One region of the Dryocola baronae genome, then DNA from elsewhere that is predicted to be linked to it. Evidence: predicted binding sites of a transcription regulator. Region 1 holds the regulator's gene; the other holds the start of a gene.
What was found. Region 1 encodes PurR, which represses purine synthesis genes. Its sites were predicted from a motif close to CANGCAAACGTTTGCNTG; they were not measured.
Positions count from the first base shown of each region.

Region 2: the regulator PurR is predicted to act here: its motif matches at 1,542-1,559, upstream of guaD (guanine deaminase).

Region 1 is NZ_JBINNY010000001.1:2,273,068-2,277,275, forward strand. It holds gene punC (purine nucleoside transporter PunC) at 1-597, opposite strand, end outside; gene punR (DNA-binding transcriptional activator PunR) at 712-1,650, shown strand; gene purR (HTH-type transcriptional repressor PurR) at 1,647-2,672, opposite strand; gene cydH (cytochrome bd-I oxidase subunit CydH) at 2,965-3,054, shown strand; gene sodB (superoxide dismutase [Fe]) at 3,252-3,833, opposite strand; gene ACSPHG_RS10735 (C40 family peptidase) at 3,957-4,208, opposite strand, start outside.
Region 2 is NZ_JBINNY010000001.1:2,472,235-2,476,442, forward strand. It holds gene ACSPHG_RS11635 (GntR family transcriptional regulator) at 1-522, opposite strand, end outside; gene ydfG (bifunctional NADP-dependent 3-hydroxy acid dehydrogenase/3-hydroxypropionate dehydrogenase YdfG) at 619-1,368, opposite strand; gene guaD (guanine deaminase) at 1,620-2,951, shown strand; gene xdhA (xanthine dehydrogenase small subunit) at 2,948-4,208, shown strand, end outside.

The DNA of each region.
Region 1 (4,208 bases):
GGAAAGGAAGCTCACGCGGTTTTCATCGGTCTGCGGATGATGCTGGGTGCGCGGCTTAAGGCGCAGCGTTGGGATCATCAGCAGCAGGGTGATGGCGAACAGGGTGGCGAAAATAGCCTGCCATTCGAAGTGGTTGAGGATCCAACTGCCCAGCAGCGGAGCCAGCGCCGGGGAAAGCCCGACCAGCGGCATAATCGTGGCGAAGATGCGGTTAGCACGGCTTGCCGGATAGTAGTCGGTCACCAGTGCCTGCCAGCTAACGGCCGCGGAACATACGCCCACCGCCTGAATAAAGCGCAGCACGAGCAGCGCGGTTGCGCTTTCGACCCACAGCATGCCGATGCAGCTTACGGCGAAAATACCTAAACCAATCAGCAGAACCGGTTTACGCCCGAAGCGATCGGACATCGGTCCCCACATCAGCTGCGCGAAGGCGAAGCCCGCCAGGAACAGGCTCAGGCTTGCGCTGACGGCGGAGGCTTCGGTGTTCAGATCCTGCTGGATAGCGGCAAAGGCTGGCAGATACATATCGGTGGCGAGGAACCCCAGCACGCTCAGCCCGGCCAACCAGATAAGAAATCCTTTTGATGGTTGCATAATTTTCTCTTGAGTTATTTGCAGGTTAATAGCGGCGAGAGTGTACGGAGTGCAAACCGGCTTGTGAAACGCTAATATTTGTAGATTGCGTTCAAAAAATTTGCAGGCAGAAATATGTGGTCAGAATATTCGCTGGAAGTCATAGACGCCGTGGCGCGTAACGGCAGTTTTAGCGGCGCGGCGCAGGAGCTGCACCGTGTCCCTTCTGCCATCAGCTATACGGTGCGGCAGCTCGAGGACTGGCTGGCCGTTCCGCTGTTTGAGCGCCGCCACAGGGACGTTGAGCTTACGCCCGCCGGGGCCTTCTTTTTAAAGGAAGGACGTTCTGTTATCAAAAAAATGATGACGACGCGGCAACAGTGCCAGCAGATCGCTAACGGATGGCGCGGGCACCTGGCTATCGCCGTCGATAATATCGTCAAGCCCGAGCGCACGCGCCAGCTGGTGCTGGATTTCTATCGCCACTTCCCTGATATCGAACTGCGCGTTTTTCAGGAGGTGTTCAACGGCGTGTGGGACGCGCTGGCCGACGGGCGGGTAGAGGTCGCGATTGGCGCAACACAGGCCATTCCGGTGGGTGGACGGTACGCGTTTCGCGATATGGGCGCGCTGAGCTGGCGCTGCGTGGTGGCAGCGGAACACCCGCTGGCGCAGCGTGAGGGCGCGCTGAGCGACGAGGAGCTGCGTTCGTGGCCTTCGCTGGTACTGGAGGATACCTCCCGCTCGTTGCCAAAACGCATCACCTGGCTGCTGGACAACCAGCATCGCGTCGTGGTGCCGGACTGGGAGTCAGGATCGGACTGCCTGAGCGCGGGGCTGTGTATCGGCATGGTGCCGTCGCATATCGCCAGACCCTGGCTTGTCAGCGGCGCGTGGCGAGAGCTGGCGCTGGAGAACCCGTTTCCGGACGCGGCCTGCTGCCTGACCTGGCGGCAAAATGACGCCTCTCCGGCACTGAGCTGGCTGCTAGATTATCTGGGGGATAGCGAGACGATGAATCAGGAGTGGTTAAGGGAGCCTGAAGCGGGACTTCAGGCTCGGACGGAGGATTAACGGCGGTAGTCGCGGAACGGCCCGTCCGCTACGGAACGGCGCTCAATCAGGCGAGGATGAACTTCAATCATCTGCGACTCTTCGCGTTTATTCACTATGCGGTCAAGCAGCATGTTGAAGGCCGTTTCGCCCAGCGTCTCTTTTGGCTGATGAATGGTGGTCAGCGCCGGGGAGAAATAGCGGGCGTTGCGCACGTTGTCATAGCCGATAATTGAGATATCCTGCGGCACGCGCAGGCCCATTTCGTCCGCTGCACAAATCGCGCCCATGGCCATAATATCGCCGCCGCAGAAGACGGCGGTAGGGCGATGGGACTGGCCGAGGATCTGCTGCATGGCGCGGTAGCCGGATTCCGGCTCGAAATCGCCCTGGACTATCCAATTTTCCGGAATGGCGATTTTCGCCTCTTCCAGCGCCTTCATAAAGCCAGCATGGCGGCCGCCGCCGGTATTACGTTCCATCTGCCCGGGAATGGCGCCGATTTCACGGTGGCCGCGTTCGATAAGATAACGCCCGGCCAAATAGCCGCCGTGGAAGGCGTTATCAACCACGGAGTCGGTGAAGTCCGCGCGCGCTTCGCCCCAGTCCATGACCACCATCGGAATATGGCGATACTCTTCAAGCATGGTCAGCAGGGTATCCGGGTATTCTGAGCACATCACCAGCAGGCCGTCGACGCGCTTTTGCGCCATCATCGACAGGTAGGCGCGCTGCTTTTCGAAGTTGTTGTGCGCGTTGCCAAGAATCAGGGTGTAGCCCTTTTCAAAGCAGCTGTTTTCCACCGCTTCAATGATTTCGGCGAAATAGGGTGCTTCGCTGGAGGTGGCAAGCAGGCCAATCGTTTTGGTGTGATTAACTTTCAGGCTGCGCGCAACGGCGCTCGGCGAATAGTGTAATTCTTTGATAGCCGCCCAGACCGCGTTGCGCGTTTCTTCCGCCACAAAACGGGTTTTGTTAATAACATGTGACACGGTTGTAGTGGAAACGTTTGCGCGTTTCGCCACGTCCTTGATTGTCGCCATTAGATGTCACTCCAGGCCATATCGTAAACTCCTGATAATTCGTCTGTTAAACGTTTGCGTTCGCTAACTCCTGGGCAACTTTTGGGCTGCGGCATGTCGGGAAGGCGACATAAAACGGGAGGAGGGCGTTGAATTGATTGTACGCAGTAAATTAGCGAGGGATTTTGGCTTATCTTTTCTCAAAGTGGAAGAGGGAAAACCAATATCATCATAAATCCAGGAGGATTTTTGCCGCTGATTGTGGGAAAATCACGCTACACACCGTTTGTAGGGTATTAAAAGGAGATTAACGATGAGCACCGATCTGAAATTTTCCGTCATCACCACGGTTATCGTTCTGAGCCTGATTGTTGCAGGTGCCTTAACCGCCGTTCTGCACTGATTTAAAGAGGCCGCGTTTGCGGCCTTAATTTTTTGTTTTTTGTCGGATGGCGCTGCGCTTATCCGACCTACGGAAGGCCGATGAACGGTGGGGCGAATAATCATTATGTCGGATGGCACTTCGTTTATTCGACCTACAGATTTGGCATTTAGTAGGGTGAATAAGCGCTAGCGCCATCCACCAAAAACCACCGACTCTTAAGCCGCCAGGTTTTTCGCTACAAATTCCCAGTTCACCAGCGCCCAGAAATGCTCAAGATAGTTAGGGCGGGCGTTGCGGTAATCGATGTAATAAGCATGTTCCCACACGTCTACCGTCAGCAGCGGCTTCGCGTCGGTTGTAAGCGGCGTGCCCGCGTTTGAGGTCGAAACGATAGCCAGGCTGTTGTCCGGGCGCTTCACAAGCCAGGTCCATCCCGCGCCGAAGTTCTTCACTGCTGCGTCGGTAAACTGCTGTTTAAATTCCGCAAAGCTGCCAAATGAAGCGTTGATGGCGTCCAGCACAACGCCCGTTGGTTCGCCGCCCGCGTTGGGTGCCAGGCAGTTCCAGTAAAACGTGTGGTTCCACACCTGCGCTGCGTTATTGAACACGCCGCCTTCAGAAGTGCGCACGATCTCTTCCAGTGATTTACCCTCAAACGCGCTGCCCTTCACCAGATTGTTCAGGTTAGTGACGTAGGTTTGATGATGTTTGCCGTAATGGTATTCCAGCGTTTCTGCGGAGATATGGGGAACCAGTGCATCTTTCGCATACGGTAATGCAGGTAATTCGAACGACATTGCAAACTCCTTATTATTTTGAACACAGCTAAATAACCACATTTAGTGTGGCTTTAGGGTAACAAATTGAAAGGATAAGCAAAAGGAGAAGAAACCCTGCCCGTTGAAGGGCAGGGGGAGGGATTAACGAATGGTTTTTGGCGTCATGACGCGTTTCGCGCCGACATAGTGGCGCTGCCAGTAGTCTTCGCTAAGCGAGGTAATCTGGATGTCGCGACCGCTGCGCGGGGACTGGATGAACTTGCCGTTGCCGACGTAAACGCCAACGTGATCGGCTGTGCCGCGCCCCTGGGTGCGGAAGAAGACCAGATCGCCGCTTTCCAGTTCGCCACGGTTAACCGATGCGGCATCGCGCAGGTGGTACATTTCATTGGC
Region 2 (4,208 bases), 200 kb from region 1:
AACGTGGTCAAGGCTCATATAGCGCACGCGGTCCATCGTCGCCTTAATGTTCTCCACCGTATCCCACGCCAGGCGGCAGTCGGCGACCAGCGCGAGCTGTTCATGGAACTCGTCGTCAAGCTGGAAGAAATCGTCAAGCTGGCCGCGCTGGATGGCGACGCGCTGCTGGCTCAGCAGCTGTTCGAGCATATACAGATGGCTATCCGTCGCCATGCTTGCCGCACGTTTTACCACCGCGCGTTCGATGGCCTCGCGAATAAAGCAGCCGTTCTTCACGTGGTTCACGGAAATCTTATTCACGTAGGTGCCGCGCTGCGGGCGAATCTGCACCAGCCCCGTTTCGGCAAGCTTGATAAAAGCCTCTCGCACCGGCTGGCGTGAAACGTTAAAGCGAACGGAAACTTCCTTTTCGGAAAGCGGGGTACCCGGAGGAATCAGGCAACGAACAATATCGCTGCGCAGAATACGGTAAATTTGTTGGTTAACCGGCTGCGTAGGATTAAGAACCGAAGGTGATGGCATGACGCTGTTTCTTATTTAGAAAAAACCTAACCAAATTTAACACTTATTTGGTAAATCGCCCATACCCGGACGGGGGTTCCGGGTATGGGGCAGGCGTTATTCCTCGCGGTGAACGCTCAGTCCGGCGAAGGTCTGGCTCACCGGCATCATTTCTAAGGTATTGATGTTGACGTGTTTTGGCAGATTAGCCACCCACCAGACCGCTTCCGACACGTCTTCTGGCGTCAGCGCGTTAGCGTTTTCGTAAGTTTTGCCCGCCTTACCGTCGTCGCCCTTAAAGCGCACGTTGGAAAACTCGGTGCCGCCCACCAGGCCCGGTTCGATATCCGTCACGCGGATGGCGGTTTTGTGCAGATCGGTACGCAGATTGAGGCTGAACTGGCGCACGAAGGCTTTGGTCGCGCCATAAACGTTGCCACCGGCATACGGCCAGCTGCCGGCGGTAGAGCCGATGTTGATGATATGCCCACGGTTGCGTTCAACCATGCCCGGCAGCACGGCGCGGGTCATGTAAACCAGGCCTTTGTTGTTGGTATCGATCATGGTTTCCCAGTCGTCCGGGTCGGCCTTGTGCGCCGGTTCCATGCCCAGCGCAAGCCCGGCATTGTTCACCAGCACATCGATATCGCGCCACTCGGCGGGCAGATTTTCCATCGCCTGTTCGATGGCCGCGCGGTTACGCACGTCGAGCTGCAGCGTCAGAATGCTGTCGCCCAGTTCGTCTTTCAGCTCGATCAGGCGCTCGTGGCGACGACCGGTCGCGATAACTTTATGGCCGTTAGCCACGAAACGACGGGTAATGCTCTCACCAAATCCAGCGGTTGCGCCGGTTACCATAATAATCATGTCACTGTTCCTCAACGCTTTTTATGTCGTAATACCTTAGCACGCCACGGGGTCTTACGATAATTGAAGTTTTGTTACAACACGCTGCGCGGGCCTGGTGCAGAAGCCTGCCGCCGTGCTGCTTTTAGGTGCAACAAGCGTAGCTCAAAACGGCCCTGCGGATCGTTCTGGAATAGGCAACCGATTGCTAATAATGGCATCAAGTTTGCAACAATCAATTAACTATTCATGGACTCACGGCAGGAACTGCGATGGTCGTTAACTACACGCAGGCGCTACGCGCCGAATTTTTTGATATCACCCGGCCTGGGGCTTCGGCGCAAGAACTCGCCGCGCACGCCCGCCATATTGAAGACGGCCTGCTGTTTCTGAACGGCGGCACCGTTACCGGGCTTATGCCGTGGGAGGAAGGGCGCAGCCAGCTGCTTCACGACGGGGATTATCTGGACTTTCGCGGCAGGCTGATTATTCCGGGCTTTGTCGACACGCATCTTCACTATCCGCAAACCGAAATGATCGGCGCCTACGGCGAGCAGCTCCTTGAATGGCTGCAGGCCTACACCTTCCCGGTGGAAGGCCAGTACGTCAGCCACGACCACGCCGCGCGCATGTCGGCCTTTTTCCTCAGCCAGCTGCTCAGCAACGGTACCACCACCGCGCTGGTGTTCGGCACCGTTCACCCGCAGTCCGTCAACGCGTTATTCAGCGCGGCGGAACGCGTCGGCATGCGCATGATCGCCGGAAAGGTGATGATGGACAGGAACGCGCCGGACTACCTGACGGAAACGCCCGAGCAAAGCTATCGCCAAACCCGCGACCTGATCCTGCGCTGGCACCGACGCGGGCGGCTGAACTATGCCCTGACGCCAAGGTTCGCGCCGACGTCCTCACCGGAACTGCTAGGCGCGGTGCAAAAGCTGCGCGAAGAGTTTCCGGACACCTGGCTGCACACGCACCTCAGCGAAAATAGCGACGAAGTGGCGTGGGTAAAATCGCTGTGGCCCGAACACGACAGCTACCTCGGCGTGTATCACCACTACAACCTCACCGGCAGGCGCAGCGTCTTCGCCCACGGCATCCATCTTCAGGAGTGCGAATGGGACTGCCTGCACCGCACCGACTCCTCGCTGGCCTTCTGCCCAACCTCCAACCTGTTCCTCGGCAGCGGGCTGTTCAATCTCAAAAAATGCCGCGAGAAGGGCGTGCGGATGGGCATTGGCACCGACGTCGGCGCGGGAACCACCTTCAACATGCTGCAAACGCTTGCGGAGGCGTACAAAGTTGCCCAGCTGCAAAGCTATCGCCTGTGCGCCAGCGAAGCCTTCTATCACGCCACGCTCGGCGGTGCGCACGCGCTGGATCTGGATGACAAAATTGGCAACTTCCAGACCGGCAAAGAGGCGGATTTTGTCGTGCTCGACCCGGCGGTGACCGCGCTGCAAAAGCTGCGCTACGCCAACAGCCGCGATATTTACGAACGGCTATTTATGCTGATGACGCTGGGCGACGACCGCAACATCTGGCAAACCTGGGTGGACGGCAAATGCGTCTGGCGGCGCGACGCGCTGGAGGTGGCGGTATGATCCGATTCCTGCTCAACCAGACGCTGAAAACCCTCAGCGACGTCGATCCTAACACCACCGTGCTCGGCTGGCTGCGGGGCGTGGAGTATCGCTGCGGTACAAAAGAAGGCTGCGCCTCCGGGGACTGCGGTGCCTGCACGGTAGTGCTGGGCCGCGTGGACGGCGACACCCTGCGCTACGACACGGCGAACGGCTGCATCACGCTTATCGCCCAGCTCGACGGCAAACAGCTCCTGACGGTAGAGGATCTTGCCGATAACGGCACGCTTCACCCGGTGCAGCAGGCGATGGCGGACTGCCACGCGTCGCAGTGCGGCTTCTGCACGCCGGGCTTCGTTATGTCGGCGTTCGCGCTGCAAAAGTCGCACAGCGAAGCGACCCTGCACGATATCGAACAGCACCTCGGCGGAAACCTGTGCCGCTGCACCGGCTATCGTCCGATAGTCGAAGCGGCGGAGCTGGCCTGCAAAACCCGCGATGATAAATTCGCGCGCGCCCAGCCGCAGACCCTTGCGCGGCTAAAGGCGCTGAAAACCGCTGAAACGGCCATCCTGCAAAAATCCAGCCGCTGCCTGCTGCCCAAAAGCCTGGCGGAACTGGCCACGCTTTACGCGCAAAACCCGCAGGCGCGGCTGCTCGCTGGCGGCACCGATCTGGCCCTCGGCATCACCCAGCGGTATCAAACGCTGCCGCTGATGATTGCCATGAACCAGGTGGAAGAGCTGAAGGCTATCGTCATAAGCGAAGAGGAAATCCGCATCGGCGCGACGGCGACGCTTGAGGAGTGCCAGCGCGCGCTGCAACGGGCGCTGCCGGTCTTTGCTCGCGTGCTGGAACGCTTTGCCTCGCGCCAGATCCGCAACCACGCCACCGTGGCGGGAAATCTGGCGAACGCTTCGCCAATCGGCGACCTTGCCCCAATGCTGCTGGCGTTGAACGCCACGCTTGAACTGCGCGCCGGCGCACAAACCCGCACGCTGCCGGTCAGCGACTTCTTCCTCGCCTACCGTAAAACGGCGCTCGAACCGGGGGAGTTCATCAGCCATATCGTCATTCCACGCGTGACAGTGTCACCTGCATTTGCCGCATGGAAGGTTTCTAAACGCCGCGATGACGACATATCAACGGTTTTCGGCGCGTTTAACCTGCACCTTAACGAAGGCGTGGTAATGAGCGCGATGATTGCCTTTGGCGGCATGGCCGCAACCCCTGCGCGCGCCAGGCGGTGCGAACAGGCGTTACTCGGCCAGCCGTTGG